DNA from 2 places in the Streptomyces mayteni genome. Region 1 is predicted to be linked to the other one. Evidence: riboswitches for the same ligand, from Rfam matches in the RefSeq annotation. Region 1 holds a riboswitch; the other holds the start of a gene.

What was found. Region 1 has a riboswitch for ZMP and ZTP ahead of ACYVPE_RS25710 (glycine hydroxymethyltransferase). Riboswitches for the same ligand answer to the same signal wherever they lie in the genome.
Region 2: it holds a riboswitch for ZMP and ZTP, as region 1 does, so the genes downstream of both, ACYVPE_RS20245 (bifunctional 5,10-methylenetetrahydrofolate dehydrogenase/5,10-methenyltetrahydrofolate cyclohydrolase) here and ACYVPE_RS25710 (glycine hydroxymethyltransferase) in region 1, are expected to answer to the same signal.

The regions. Positions count from the first base shown of each region.
Region 1 covers NZ_BAAGPR010000067.1:6,233-13,638, reverse strand. Annotated here, with positions in the region: gene ACYVPE_RS25735 (roadblock/LC7 domain-containing protein) at 1-36, shown strand, start outside; gene ACYVPE_RS25730 (DUF742 domain-containing protein) at 33-425, shown strand; gene ACYVPE_RS25725 (GTP-binding protein) at 400-996, shown strand; gene ACYVPE_RS25720 (cytochrome P450) at 999-2,378, shown strand; gene ACYVPE_RS25715 (dodecin) at 2,452-2,664, opposite strand; ZMP/ZTP riboswitch at 2,793-2,885, shown strand; gene ACYVPE_RS25710 (glycine hydroxymethyltransferase) at 2,911-4,362, shown strand; partial or broken gene ACYVPE_RS25705 (endonuclease V) at 4,359-4,637, shown strand; gene ACYVPE_RS25700 (aminotransferase class V-fold PLP-dependent enzyme) at 5,016-6,080, opposite strand; gene ACYVPE_RS25695 (hypothetical protein) at 6,220-7,017, shown strand; gene ACYVPE_RS25690 (bifunctional serine/threonine-protein kinase/ABC transporter substrate-binding protein) at 7,014-7,406, shown strand, end outside.
Region 2 covers NZ_BAAGPR010000045.1:856-8,261, reverse strand. Annotated here, with positions in the region: gene ACYVPE_RS20280 (helix-turn-helix domain-containing protein) at 12-860, opposite strand; gene ACYVPE_RS20275 (DUF6879 family protein) at 888-1,409, opposite strand; gene ACYVPE_RS20270 (hypothetical protein) at 1,381-1,632, opposite strand; gene ACYVPE_RS20265 (hypothetical protein) at 1,731-2,102, opposite strand; gene ACYVPE_RS20260 (helix-turn-helix domain-containing protein) at 2,251-3,108, shown strand; gene ACYVPE_RS20255 (DUF397 domain-containing protein) at 3,117-3,332, shown strand; gene ACYVPE_RS20250 (2'-5' RNA ligase family protein) at 3,338-3,871, shown strand; ZMP/ZTP riboswitch at 3,872-3,956, shown strand; gene ACYVPE_RS20245 (bifunctional 5,10-methylenetetrahydrofolate dehydrogenase/5,10-methenyltetrahydrofolate cyclohydrolase) at 3,979-4,836, shown strand; gene ACYVPE_RS20240 (glycoside hydrolase family 6 protein) at 4,903-6,627, opposite strand; partial or broken gene ACYVPE_RS20235 (cellulose-binding domain-containing protein) at 7,022-7,406, shown strand, end outside.

The DNA.
Region 1 (7,406 bases):
ACCCCGCCCCGTGAGAACTCCGGTATTCAGGCATGACCACACCCCAGGAACCGGACAGCGGCGACATCGATGCGATGGCCGGCGAATTAGTGCGACCGTACGTCATCATTAACGGGCGCGGCTTTTCCGACGGAAACCGTTTCGACCTGGTCACGTTGGTGACGGCATCGGCCGACTCCGAGCAGCAGAGGGGACAGCTCGACCCCGAAATGCGTGGCGTGGTCGACCTGTGTGACGGCGGCTATCTCTCGGTCGCCGAGATCGCCGGGCACCTGGGCCTGCCCATCGGCATCGTCAAGGTGCTCCTGGCGGACCTCTCAGAACGCGGCTTCATCCTTACCAGGGCGCCGATTCCGCCAGCCCAACTCGCTGATATCAAGGTTCTTCAGGAGGTGCTGGATGGACTCCAGGCTCGGTTCGGCTGACGGCGTGCATCTGGCCGACAAGGTCCAGATCGCGGCGAAGATCCTGGTTGTGGGCCACTTCGCGGTCGGCAAGACGACGTTTATCGGCACACTCTCGGAGATTCCGCCGCTGCGCACCGAGGAAACGATGACGCAGGCCGGCGCGGAGATCGACGACCTGAAGGGAGTGCGGGGCAAGACGACGACGACCGTGGCCATGGACTTCGGTCGTCTGACCCTGAGCGACCGCCTCGTGCTCTACCTGTTCGGAACGCCGGGACAGCAGCGTTTCGTTCAGGTCTGGGAGGACATGACCCGGGGTGCCCTCGGCGCGCTGATCCTGGTGGATCCCGAGCGTCTCAAGGACTCTTTCGCCGTCATGGACCTGGTCGAGAAGTACGGCATCTCGTACGCCATCGCCGTCAACCACTTCGACGGCTCGACGTCACACTCCGACGCGGAGCTGCGCGAGGCGCTCGACCTGCTCCCCGAAACCCCGGTTGTCACCTGCGATGCCCGCGACGAGAAGTCGTCGGCCCAGGCTCTCGTGGCTCTCGTGCGCTATCTGCAGAGCCGCACCCGACAGGAGTAAGAATGGAATTCCCCGCAGGCTCCCAGACCCCGCCGCCCGGTTGCCCCGCACACCAGTCCCAGAACGGCAGCGGGCCTGCGTACGTGGAGCGAGTGCCGCTGCACGGACCCGAGTTCTCGGCCGATCCGCAGCGGTTCTACGACTACCTTCGTCAGTACGGCCCGGCCGCGCCCGTCGAGGTCGCTCCCGGGGTGCCGGCGACCCTGGTCGTCGACTACTCAGCCGCCCTGCAGGTGCTCCAGTCGCCCGAGTTGTTCTCCAAGGACTCCCGGCGGTGGCGGGACCTCAACGAGGGTCGCATACCGCTGGACAGCCCGGCCGTTCCCATGATGGCCCACCGGCCCAACGCCTTCTTCGCCGACGGTGCCGAGCACCTGCGGCTGCGTCAGGCGATCAGCGACAGCATGGCCAAGGTGGACACGCACCGGCTCAGCCGGCAGGTGGAGCGGATCTCGTCCTACCTGATCGAGCAGTTCAGCACCCGGGGCACGGTCGACCTGGTCGACGAGTACGCCAAGCTGGTGTCGCTCCTGGTCGTCAACGACATCTTCGGCTGCCCGGCCCACCTCGGTGACCGGCTGGCGGAAGGCTGGTCTGCGGTGTGGGCCGGCGAGGACGCCGCGGCCGCGGCCATGCAGACCGCCGAGTGCCTGGCCGAGCTGGTCGCGATCAAGCGGGCCCAGCCCGGCGAGGACGTCACCTCGTGGATGATCCAGCACCCGTCCGCGCTGTCGGACGAGGAGATCGCCAACCAGCTGTTCACGATGACGGCCGCCGGCGCCGACCCCGTCCGCAACCTCATCGGCACCGGACTGATGCTCGTCCTCTCCGACGAGCGGTTCTACGGCGGGCAGTACGGCGGCGCGCTGCTGGTCGAGGACGCGGTGGACGAGGTCCTGTGGAACAACGCGCCGGTCCCCAACTACGGCGTGCACTACCCGACCCGCGACATCGAGTTCTTCGGCATGAAGCTGGCCGCGGGTGATCCCGTCGTGGTGAGCTTCGCGGGCGCGAACACGGACCCCGCGCTCTCGGCCTCCCGGCAGATGCTGAGCAAGCGGGCCCACCTCGCCTGGTCGGCCGGACCGCACGCCTGCCCGGCCAAGGACCCGGCCACCCTCATGGCCGTCGGGGCGATCGAACGGCTGCTCAACCTGCTGCCCGACATCGAGCTCGCGGTGCCCGTCGAGAACCTGGCCTGGCGGCCGAGCCCGTTCCAGCGCGGGCTCGTCGAGCTCCCCGCCAGCTTCACCCCGGTGCGCCTCCAGACCAGGACGCCCGACCCGACCAAGGCCACCGCCCCGGCTCAGCCGGTCCAGGCCACTCCGTCCACCCCCGCCAAGAGCGGCTGGTGGAGCTCCTTCCTGGCCCGCTGGCGCTGACGCGTCACCGAGATTCACCCTGCCGCCCCCGGCCGACGCCCGTCGGCCGGGGGCGGCAGGGTTTCCGCCTGCCCTACGCGTCCTCCAGCCGGAAGCCCACCTTCAGGCCCACCTGGTAGTGGCCGATCACCCCGTCCTCGACATGGCCGCGGATCTGCGTCACCTCGAACCAGTCGAGGTTGCGCAGCGTCTTGGCCGCCCGGGCGATCCCGTTGCGCACCGCCGCGTCCACGCTCTCCGGTGAGGAACCGACGATCTCGGTCACCCGGTAGATGTGCTCGCTCATGCCGGCCTCCATGCCAGGACGAAGAAGAAGACGAAGGGGAAAACGGGGCACCGAACCCCGCCCCACCTCCACCGTGCCCCACCGCGTGGACACCCGCGACACGGCCGCGACCAGCGGTGCTACCCTCACACGCGGGCCGTGACTGGCGCGTCGGGATGGGGGCAACCATCGGGAAGCGGCCCGAGCTGTGCGATGTGGAGCCGTGCGCCTGGGCCATCGCGACTCATGCTGTCAAGGAGGCCCACCATGACCCACGAGCCAGCGGCCGACCCGACCGTCTCCACCGCCTTCCGCAGCGGTCTCGACGTGGTCAGGTCCGTCGAACCGCGGATCGCCGACGCGATCGGCGCCGAGATCGAGGACCAGCGCGCGTCCCTCAAGCTCATCGCCAGCGAGAACTACGCCTCCCCCGCCGTGCTGCTCGCCATGGGGAACTGGATGAGCGACAAGTACGCCGAGGGCACCGTCGGCCGCCGCTTCTACGCCGGCTGCCGCAACGTCGACACCGTGGAGTCCATCGCCGCCGAGCACGCCCGCGAGCTCTTCGGCGCCCGCCACGCCTACGTCCAGCCGCACTCCGGCATCGACGCCAACCTCGTCGCCTTCTGGGCGGTGCTCGCCCAGCGGGTCGAGAGCCCGGCCCTGGAGCGGGCCGGCGCCCGCCAGGTCAACGACCTCAGCGAGGAGGACTGGGCCGCCCTGCGCCGCGACCTCGGCAGCCAGCGGATGCTCGGCATGTCCCTGGACGCCGGCGGCCACCTCACCCACGGCTTCCGCCCGAACATTTCCGGCAAGATGTTCGAGCAGCGCAGCTACGGCACCGACCCCGAGACCGGCCTGGTCGACTACGACGCCGTGCGCGCCGCCGCCCGCGAGTTCCGGCCGCTGATCCTGATCGCCGGCTACTCCGCCTACCCCCGGCTGATCAACTTCCGGATCATGCGCGAGATCGCCGACGAGGTCGGCGCCACGCTGATGGTCGACATGGCCCACTTCGCCGGCCTCGTCGCCGGCAAGGTCCTCACCGGCGACCTCGACCCCGTGCCGCACGCCCAGATCGTCACCACCACCACCCACAAGTCGCTGCGCGGCCCCCGCGGCGGCATGGTGCTCTGCGACGACTCGCTCGCCGACCAGGTCGACCGCGGCTGCCCCATGGTGCTCGGCGGCCCGCTGCCGCACGTGATGGCCGCCAAGGCCGTGGCCCTCGCCGAGGCCAGGCAGCCCGCCTTCCAGGACTACGCCCAGCGCATCGTCGACAACGCCCGCGCCCTCGCCGAGGGCCTGCTGCGCCGCGGCACCCGCCTGGTCACCGGCGGCACCGACAACCACCTCGCGCTGATCGACGTCTCCGGCTACGGCCTCACCGGCCGCCAGGCCGAGGCCGCGCTGCTCGACGCCGGCATCGTCACCAACCGGAACGCGGTGCCCCGCGACCCCAACGGCGCCTGGTACACCTCGGGCATCCGGGTCGGCACCCCGGCGCTGACCACCCGCGGCCTGGACACCGCCGGCATGGACGAGGTCGCCGAGCTGATCGACGTCGTGCTCTCCCGCACCACCCCGGGCACCGCCAAGAACGGCAAGCCGTCCAAGGCCACCTACCGGCTTGAGGAGGGCGTGGCCGACCAGGTCGCCAAGCGCGCCGCCGACCTGCTCGCCAAGCACCCGCTCTACCCCGGGATCGACCTGAGCTGAGCGTGCCCGACATCCCGCTCGTCCACCCGCACGTCACCCCGGCCACCGAGGCCGAGGCCGAGGCCGTCCAGGAACGGTTGCGACCGCACACCCGCCTGGACGACTCGGGCCCCGCACCCGGCGCCCCCGGCACCGTGGTGGTCGGCGTGGACGTCGCCTACGACGACGCGCGCGACACCGTCGCGGCCGCCGCCGTGGCGCTCGACGCGGCCACCCTGGCCGAGGTCGAGCACGCCACGGCGGTGGACCGGGTGGCCTTCCCCTACGTGCCGGGGAGCTGCCGGTTGTGCTGGACGCCATCGGCGTCGCCAAGAACCGTTCCTTAGGACTGGGCGGGAGTTTGCCCGGTCAGCCGCACGCCCCGAACGGTCTTGGGCGCACTGGTCCCCGGCGTACTCAACCCCGAGGCAGCGACACGCATCCTGTGCGTGGTCCGATCCCGGGAGGCCGGTTCCCTGTGTGATCTGGCCAGCCAGGTACGGCCAAGAGCGACGGGGAGGCCCCGAACCATCACTCCGGTGGAGCGGGGGCCCCGTGCACTGGCGCCGCACCCGGCATCCCAGATCGCCCCCCACGCTAACCCGCCTTGTCCGTAGCGATGCAAGCCTAGGAACCGACCACCACACGATCGAGCTAAACCAACCTCATACGTGCTACCCGCCCGACGCCTGACGGGCGTCCGCCAGCGCTTCGAGCGCCCGGTCCACGTCCGCCTCGGTGTTGTAGACGTGGAAGGCGGCGCGCAGACCGCCGCCGCGCGCCGCCACGCGCACCCCCGCCGCCGCGAGCCGGGCCTCGGCCCCGGCGGCGCCCGGCACCGACACGATGGGGGAGTCGCCGGGCACCGCAGGCAGCCCGATCCGCGCCAGCCCGGCCCGGAACCTGGTCGCCAGCGCCACGTCGTGCGCCTGGATCGCCGGCCGCCCCAACTCCGCCACCAGGCCCAGCGACTCGACCGCCGCCAGGTACGGCAGCAGCGCGGTGCTCTCGTCGAACCGCCGGGCGCCCGCCGCCAGTTCGGCCACCGGCCCGTAGGGGCCCCGCCGGGAGGCGCGGGCGGCCGTGAAGCCCGCGTGCAGCGGGACAAGACCGCCGCCGTCCTCTGGCACGGTCAGGAAGGCGGTGCCGCGTGGGCAGAGCAGCCACTTGTAGCCGGCGCACACGGTGAAGTCGAAGTCCCCCGCGGAGAGCGGCAGCCAGCCGAGCGCCTGGGTGGTGTCGAGCAGCGTCCGCGCGCCGTGCCGACCGGCGGCCGCCAGGATCGCCGGCAGGTCGGCCGTGCGGCCGTCGAGCGACTGCACGGCCGAGAACGCCACCAGCGCCGTGGAGCCGTCCACCGCCCCGGCCAGCTCGGCCAGCGGCACCTCGCGCAGCCTGATCCCCGGCCGCCGGGCGAACGGCGTCACCAGCGAGGTGTACTCGTCCTCGGGACAGAGCACTTCTGAGCCCGGCGGCAACGCGGCGGCGATCAGCGCGGCGTGCACGGCGACGCCGGAGCCGAGCGCCACTCGTTCGGGTGAGATCTCGGCCAGTTCCGCATAGCCGGCGCGTACCGCCTCCAGGGCCGCCGCGTTGGCCCCCGGATCGATCCGGCCCTCCTGCGTGTCGGCGAGCGCCGCGCGCAGCCGGGCGGCCGCCCGGGCCGGCGGAAGACCGTGGCTCGCGGTGTTCAGATACGACAGGGACGGCGCGTACTCGCCGGGCGGCAGGAGCTCCATGCCTCGAAGTCTGCTGACCGCGCCGGCCGGCCGCCATCCCGTTTCGGCCTGGTGGGCGGCGATCGGGTCGGCCGGCACTGCCGGTTGTCGGGCCGGGACGCTAGGGTGATCCCCCACTCAGCGGACTCGGGAGGTCACGGTGCGGTACCTGAGGCAGGTGCGCGCCGCGCTGGCGGTGTCCACGGCGGTGCTGCTGTTCGGCTGCACCACCGCCGACGCGGGCGACGGGCCGGCGGACGACGGTGGCGGCGGTGGGCGGGGCGCCGCGGACGGCTCGTCACCGCCGAGCGGGGCGTCGGACGGGGCCTCGCCCCGGGTCGTCGCCCCGCCGGCCGATCCGGCGGCCGCCCTCGACCTGGCCAGGGCCGTCGCCGCGGGCCCCGCCGACCTCGGCGACGGATTCCTGGAGCAGGATCCCTTCGAGTCGGAACCCGCCACCTGGGCGGTGCTCGACGAGGGCTGCGTCTGGCGCCGTGAGGCGCTGCCCGACGAGGTGCTCGCCAGCCTCTCGCGCAACAGCGAACACCCGGCGCCCGACGAGCGGGACGAGCCGTTACGCGTGATGTCCTCGGTCACCGTGTACCGCAGCACGACCGTGGCCGACGAGCGGATGGCGGCCACCCTCGAGGAGGGGCTGCGCTGCCCAGAGCAGACCCTCAGGGAGGGCGAGCGGATCACCGGGCTGCGCTCCGAGGGCGCCCCCTACGGCGTCCGCGGCCAGCTGGCGGCCGACGACATGATCCACGAGGGCGGCGAGTACCACGGCCGGGGTCCCGGCGGCCCGCACCCCTATCTGTGGGGCGTGGCCAGGCTCGGCCCGGTCACCGTGGCGCTCGCCGTCAAGGGCACCGGGGGCTACGACGAGGAGGACGTCGGGGCGCTGCTCAACGCGGGCCTCGAACTGATGTTGTCGCGGGCGGAGAGCGAGCTGCGGTGAGGGATCTCGAATTGTCGGACCCCCGGCGGATCGGCGGCTACCGGCTGCTGCGGCGGATCGCCGACGGCCGCACCGGGGTCGTCTACCTCGCCAGGTCGCTCGGCGGCGCACCGGCCGCGCTCAAGGTGATCCGCCGTGAGCACGCCAGGGACCCGGAGTTCCGCGCCAGGTTCGAACGCGACGTGGCCGCCGCCCGGCACGTGTCGGCCCGCTGCCTGGTCGGCGTGCTGGCCGCCGACACGGCGGGCGGCACCATGTGGGCCGCCTTCCCCTACGTGCCCGGGCCCACGCTCGCCGAGACGGTCGCGGCGCACGGCCCGCTGCCGCGCGGCCCGGTGCGGACGGTCGGGGCCATGCTCGCCGAGGCGCTGGCGGCCGTGCACCAGGCC
Region 2 (7,406 bases), on a different contig from region 1:
TTGCGCCGACGTCACCCGAGAGCGTCAATCGCCGCCGTGACCAGGGACCGGGCTCTGGGACCGTACACAGCCATCCGGTGCAGCTCGGAGAATGCCTTGACGTACAGCCCGATCTCGACCGGCGAGGCGATGTTGATCTCGGCGGACAACGTCTCGACCTGGACGCGCTCGTCGTCGAAGATCATGAAGGTCTCGACGGGCCACAGCGTGCGCGGCGCACTGAACGGAATCACGCCGAACGCCACGGCCGGCAGCGACATGACCTCCAGCAGGTAACCGAGTTGACCGGCCACCACTGCCGGGCTGCCGATCCGATAACGCAACACCGGCTCCTCGACGAGAAGGACGAAGCGATGCCGCCCCTCGAAGATGACCCGCGAACGCGCCAACCGCGCCGACGCCGCCTCGGACGCGTCGTTCGGAGTCCCCTGGAACTCACTGATGGTGCCGAGCAGTGCCTCGGCATACCCGTGTGTCTGGAGAAGCCCTGGCACGACATTGGAGCAGTAGACGCGAAAGAGCTCGGTCCGGTCGTAGAGCGGGACGTCTGTCTCCTGGCGCCGCCGAATCCCGGTGCGGTGAATTCGCTTCCATTCGACGTACATCTCATCCGCCGTGCGGGACGCGGCAACGAGCTCGGGAACCTGTTCGTCGGCGCCGCACGCTCGGCACCAGGCGCGGATGTCCGAGTCCGAGGGAAGCGTCCGCCCGTTCTCTATGCGGGAGACCTTCGACTTGTGCCAACCGCACCGGGCAGCGACCTCGACCGCTTTGAGCCCCGCCGTCTTCCGAAGATCGACAAGCCGCGACGCGAGTCGTTCACGTGCGGCCTGGGCTGCGGACGAGGGTGAAGCGGTCATTGACTGGCTATCCCGGTGCGTGCTGTGTCAGACGGTGAACTCCGCGTGCGGAACAGCCCGCTCCCACACCACGTCGAAAGCATCGGCGCAGAGCTTGATCACCGATGTGTCCTCGGACATCTCGGGTTCGAGGGCCACCCCATCACCAGAGAAGATGTTGAAGCGCACGATCGTATCGTCGATCAGCCAGAAGTCGTTCCCGGGAAGCGCCAGATCCGACGCAAGCCGCCTCGGCAGCCAGCGCACCTGTTCTCCGGCTCGCAGATTCACCTCGGTGATGGCATGCTCGAAGCGGATGTACTCGGTGACCGGTTCGGACACGACCCGCGCTCGCCGCACCTGGACACCGCGCGCCACAGTCCGCTCGATGAGCGGCACCCAAGGTCGCCAGAACTCCGAGTCGTAGGCGGGCACGACGTCATTGGCCCGCCAGGCGGACACCACCTGCCGCTCCTCGTCGACGCCATAGTGGTCACGCAGCTCCAGGTGCGCGGCCATGTGCACCGCCGAGTCGAGCAGTTCATCGAACCCAGGCACGTTCCGCGGCATCGCATGCCTCCCTGATGAGCGGCACCATCCGGGCCGGAAGTCGGACGATGGCCTCGGTATCGGGCCTGGGACTGTCCGTCAGACACTCGGCCTCGGTCGCGGCGTCTGCCAGCCAGCCCTGGAACAAGAGCTCCGGCTCAGCCTTCCTGACCGTGTCCACCCAGACCGCCGGACAGTTCCCTCCGCCGGTCTCCGGATCAATCCCGATGAAGAGCAGTGCCATCACTGCCTCCCCTGTGATGTGGTTGCGCATGGTTGCAACACTGATGTCTTCTCTATGTACTCGCTCCACGCCGCAGACGGCGCGTGATCCGGCCATGTTCAGAGGGCCGGGCCACGGCCCGGGATCTCGCTCGGGGCGATCAGCCGGACGAGGCTTGGTTCCGCCTGCCATCGGCACTCCTCGGCGTCGGGCAACCGCAGCCACACATACTGCGTCACGCACTCGGCGACGACGGCGACCATCCGGGTGTCCTCGTCGAAGACCAGGGTCCCCTCGGCGGGCATCGCCGCCGGTGCGCGACGCAGCAGTTCGGCCAGGCGACGGGCCGAGGCCAGCGAGCAGCTGCCCAGGTGGATCGATCCGTCCGGCTCTCCGCCACCGCCCTTCGCGAGCTCGGGCAGTCCGATGCGGGCGTTAGCCAGCAGGCGCCCAAGCTCCGCCCGCACGTCGTCCGCCGTCCTCTCGTTCACGTGAGTCCTCCCCTACGCAGAGGTTGTCGGCCTCAAGCGTGGCGTGATCCTGATTCGAATCGCAAGTATTCCTTTTAGATTCGAGCGAACCAGCGAACACCTGAACACCCGTTGTTGAACACGGGATTTCGCGACCATGATGAACCCCATGGCCAAGACCCAGATGCCCACCATGCGCAGCCGTCGACTCGGGAACGAACTCCGACGGCTACGCGAAGCCGCCGGGCTGACCATGGGAGACGCGGCCCGCGAGCTACAGAGCGGCCAGCCCAAGATCAGCAAGATCGAGGCCGGTCAGCAGGGCGTCCGCCCGCTCGACCTCGACCACCTGATGACGCTGTACGGCGTCGACGAGGCGAAGGACCGCCAGAACCTCAGACGCCTCGCGGCGCAACTGCGCCAGCGGGACTGGTGGACATCGCAGGGCCCGCTGCTCCACAACGACCTGAGGGACTACCTGACGCTGGAGGCGGACAGCTCGCTGATCCGCACCTACGAGAATCAACTCGTGCCCGGGCTGCTACAGACCGAGGAGTACATGGACGAGATCTTCCGCCATCAGCGCACCGAGTCGGACGCCAAGGTGATGCGGGAGACCCGCCGCAAGCGTCAGGAGCTGCTGGAGAGCCGTCAGGTCCGGCTCCGTGCGGTACTGGACGTCACGGCGTTGCACTCCATGGTTGGTTCGGCACGGACGATGGCGGACCAGCTTGACCATCTGCTCGGGCTGAGCCGGCGCCGCAACGTGAACATCCAAGTGCTTCCACTCCGACGCAGCCTCCCTCCGGACCAGTACACGCCGTATTCGATCCTCAGCATGAGAGGCGCACCGCAGGCTGACTATGTCTGGCTCGAGCACCTGTCCGCGAGTACGTTGTTGGAGCAGGAGCATCACGTGCGCCGGTACTCGCGCGCGTGGGACGATCACACCGCTGCGGCAATGTCGCCCGCGGACTCCAGGACGCACATCGAAGCGCTCATGGAGGAATACCACAGGCAGGCATAGGGGCGAGGATGACAGCACAGCGCGAACTGGCCGGCGCGCGGTGGCACGTCAGCAGTTACAGCAACAGCGGCAACAACTGCCTGGAGCATGGCAGGTTGGCCGACGGGACCCAGGCGGTCCGGGATACCAAGGATCGTGACCGGGCAGCCCTGGTCCTCACGCCCGGCGCCTGGCGGGGGTTCGTCGGCGCGGCCCGGGTGGGGTCGTTCGGCCGGGGGGTTTGAGTCGCATGCCGTACCGCGTCGGTGAGACGGCCTTGTTGGTCGTGGTGAAGGAAGCCGAGCCGCTGGTCGGCGAGTGGCGGCGGCGGTTTGACCGTTCGGCTGGGGCCGGGGTTCCGGCGCATGTGACGGTGCTCGTGCCGTTCCTCGGCGTGGATCGGATCGATGCCGGCGTGCTCGGGGAGTTGGAGGCGCTGTTCGGCGCGCACCGGCCGTTCAGCGTCCGGTTCGAGGAGTGCCGGCGATTCCCGGAGATCCTGTACCTCGTGCCGGGGCCCGACCAGCCCTTTCGGGCGCTGACCGAGGCCGTCGTGGCGCGGTGGGCCGAAGTGCCCCCGTATGATGGGCTGTTCGAGGACGTCACCCCGCACCTGACCGTCGCCCAGCGCCAGTCGGGGGTGGTGTTCGACGAGGTGGAGGCCACACTGACCGCGCGACTGCCGTTGATCGCCGACGTCGAGGCCGTGAGCCTGTGGGTGAGCGACGGCGACCGTTGGCACCAGCGGGCCGAGTTCCCGCTGAGCGGACCTCCGCTACAGTGACGAGCGGGCCGTGACTGGCGCTGAGGTGGAGCACCACCGGGGAGCGGCTCCGAGGAGTCGCATGCCGTGCGCCTGGGCGTTGTCGTCGCGATGCTCGGGAGGTCGTCATGCCCCACGTTCATACCGCAGGTCTCATGGACGGGACCGGTTTGGCCAGGCGCGTTCTGGCGGAAACCGCCAACAGGGCCGTGGAGTTCGCCAGGCGTACGGGCGTCGAGCCCTGTCTGGCCACGGTGTTGGTGGGCGATGATCCCGCCTCCGTGACCTATGTCCGGATGAAGCAGGCCAGGTGTGCCAAGGTCGGCATCCGGTCGCGGCACACGCGGCTGCCGGCCACGACCACCACGGCGGAGCTCGTCGAGGCGATCGGCGACCTGTCGCGAGATCCCGAGGTGCACGGCATCCTGCTGCAACATCCCGTCGGTCCTGGCATCGACGAGCGGGCCGCGTTCGAGGCGATCGCGCCCGAGAAGGACGTCGACGGCGTCACGGCGCACTCCTTCGCGGTGATGAGCCTCGGTCTGCCCGGCTTCGTCTCGTGTACCCCGGGCGGCATCATGCGGCTGCTGGACGAGTACGGGGTGGATCTCGCCGGGAAGCGCGCCGTGGTCGTGGGGCGCAGCCCCATTCTGGGACGGCCGGTCGGCATGCTGCTGCTCGCCCGGGATGCCACGGTGACCTACTGTCACTCGCGCACGGAGGACCTTTCCTCGGTGGTCCGGGAGGCCGACGTGCTGGTGGCGGCGGTCGGGCGGGCCAGGTTCATCGGCGGCCAGGACATCAAGCCGGGGGCCGTCGTCGTGGATGCCGGCTACAGCCCGGGGAACGTCGGCGACGTCGACACCGAGGCGGCGATGGGCCGGGCCAGGCTGATCACGCCGGTGCCCGGTGGCGTCGGGCCCATGACGATCGCGGTGCTGCTGGCCCAGACGGTCTCCGCCGCCGCTCGGCAGCACGCGGGGTGAGGGGTGAGGGGCCGGGGCGAGTGCCCCAGCCCCTCTCAGGGGTTGGTCGTCAGCCGTGCCGCCGCATCACAGGGGCGGGTAGGCGTTGGTCATCAACTGCTGGAACTGGGCGGAGAACCAGTGGCCGGAGAGCGGCGCGTTGGGCAGCGCGCCTGACGGGTTGTTGTTGTTGCGGGGGTTGCCCTGGTACGTCGGGTCGCACATCCGGTCGAAGCCCTTGCCCTCGTCGTTCGGGATGGCGGAGCTCGAACCGTCCGACTCGCCCGGCGGCTTGATCCAGACGTAGGCGTCGATCCCGGAGGCCGGAGCCGCCGTGGGTCGGGCGCCGAGACCGGCACCCGACTGGTTGCACCAGTTGCCGGCCTGGATGCGACCGTCGAGCCTGCTGCCCTCGACGAAGGCGTTCACGTCGGTGCGCGGACCGGGCCCGGACGGCCGGTCGGAGCCGCCCCAGCCGTTGCGCGAGGTGTCGATCAGCATGCCGATCCCGGATCGGAACCCGTTGCCGACCAGCTCCTGCCGGAAGCCCTGGGCGAAGGACTGGTTGTCCACGTAGCGGTTCCAGTCCACCCAGTCCGACTGTCGGACCGACGTCCCGTTGACCGAGTCGTTGATCGTGTAGTACGGCTCGGTGGTCGGGCCGTAGTTGGCCGTGTTGACGATGAAGCCGTGCACGTCGTCGACCGTGGCCTGACCGTGGGTGGCGGTCTGGTAGAAGAGGTCGGCCGAGGCGCCGAAGTTGTCGTCCCAGCCGATCCAGCCGTAGTGGCCGGCGTCGATGTAGTTGTAGACGTTCGGGATGTTGCCCAGCTCCGAGAGCGCGTAGGAGACGCCCTCGACGTAGTTGCCGTTGGCCTTCATCGTGTCGCACTGCGGGGTGTAGGTCTCCCGCGGGCTGACGTTGGTGATGAGGTTCGGCAGCGAGTCGATCTCGATCACGGTGACGATCCGCAGGTCGGCGTAGGCCGGGTCGGCGAGGATGTCGGCGATCGGGTCGATGTAGGCGCTCTTGTAGCGGTTGATCTCCGTCGGGCCGAGCTCGCCGTTGGAGGCGAGCGCCGCGCAGTCGCGGCCCGGCAGGTTGTAGATCACGACCTGGAACACGAAGTCGTCGCCGCCGGCCTGGTCGACGGCCTCGTCCAGGTGGTCGCGGAGGCCCATGCCGCCGTTGACGCCGTTGATGGCCGCGATCCGGTCCATCCAGACGCCGGTGGGCTGGTTGGCGATCCGGCTGCCGCCGGGCTCGGCGGCCGCGCGGGCCGACCACTCGGGGTTCACGTACACGTCGGCGCCGACGTACGGGTTGTCCACCCGCGTGCCGGGCGTGCCCGGGTCCCCTGGGCCGGGGCCACCGGGGGTGCCGTTGCAGGCGATGCCGTTGACGGAGTAGCTCGTCGGGGCCGCGTTGGTGCCCGAGTAGCTGAAGTTGGCGGAGGCCGTCACCGAGCTGCCGGCCGCGATGCGGGCGTTCCAGCCCGCGTCCCTGACCGTGACGTTCTGCCCGGACTGCGACCAGGTGCCGTTCCAGCCGGACTGGAGTCGCTGGTTGCCCGAGTAGGCGTAGGCGAGGGTCCAGTTGGTGGTGGCGGTGTCCCCCACGTTGTTGATGGTGACGTTGGCCGTGAAGCCAGAACCCCAGTCATTCGCGGAGTAGTTGACGGAGCAGGCGAAGGCGGCGGCCGACGCCGTCCCCTGCATCAGGCCGCCGGTGCCGAGCGCCGTGGCGGCGAGCACGCCCGCCGTGAACAGGGCGCCGCGTCTGCGACGGGGTGGGGGGTTGGTGCGGCTCATGGAGTTCCTTTCGGTGGTTGCAGGTGTCCGATGCCGCGCGTGTGCCGGGTGTCATAGCGACCGGTATGACGCCCGTCCGCGGCGTCCGGCCCTTGGAAGCGCTCCCACTCTTTGAAGGGAAGGTAGCGGCCAACTCACCGGTTCGCCATAGTTCCGTTCAAGAAATGTGTCGGGCTCATGACCAGAGTCCCCAGCAAAGACAAGGAAGTCACCGCCTCCACACGTCATGGTGTCAAAGGTCTTGACGCGTACTCGTCGCAGTCACATTCTTGGGAGCGCTCCCACTCTTCGTGTTCACAGAGCCTGCCACTCGGCTTCGCTCTCGCCACACCGCGACCACCGGCACCAGGCACCTTCCTCACCCCCCGACGAGCCGCAAGGAGGGACCGCTGTCATGCGGGTTCGCAGACGAGCACCAGCGGGGGCGTCGCCCCCATCCGAGGTCCGACGCCGGCGTGCCGCCAGGCGCGGGCGCCTGGCGGCACTGGTCGCGCTGGCGCTGCCGCTGGCCTTGACGGCCGGCCTCGGCAACAGCGGCGACGTCCAGGCCGCGGCCGCCACCTGTAGCGTCGACTACTCGGCCAACGACTGGGGTTCGGGCTTCACGGCCAACGTCACCATCCACAACGAGACGACAGCGGCGATGAACGGCTGGACGCTGTCGTACGAGTACTCCGGCAACCAGCGACTCCAGCAGGGCTGGAACGGCCGCTGGTCGCAGTCGGGCCAGACGGTGACGGTGACCAACGAGAGCTTCAACGGCACCATCCCGGCCGGCG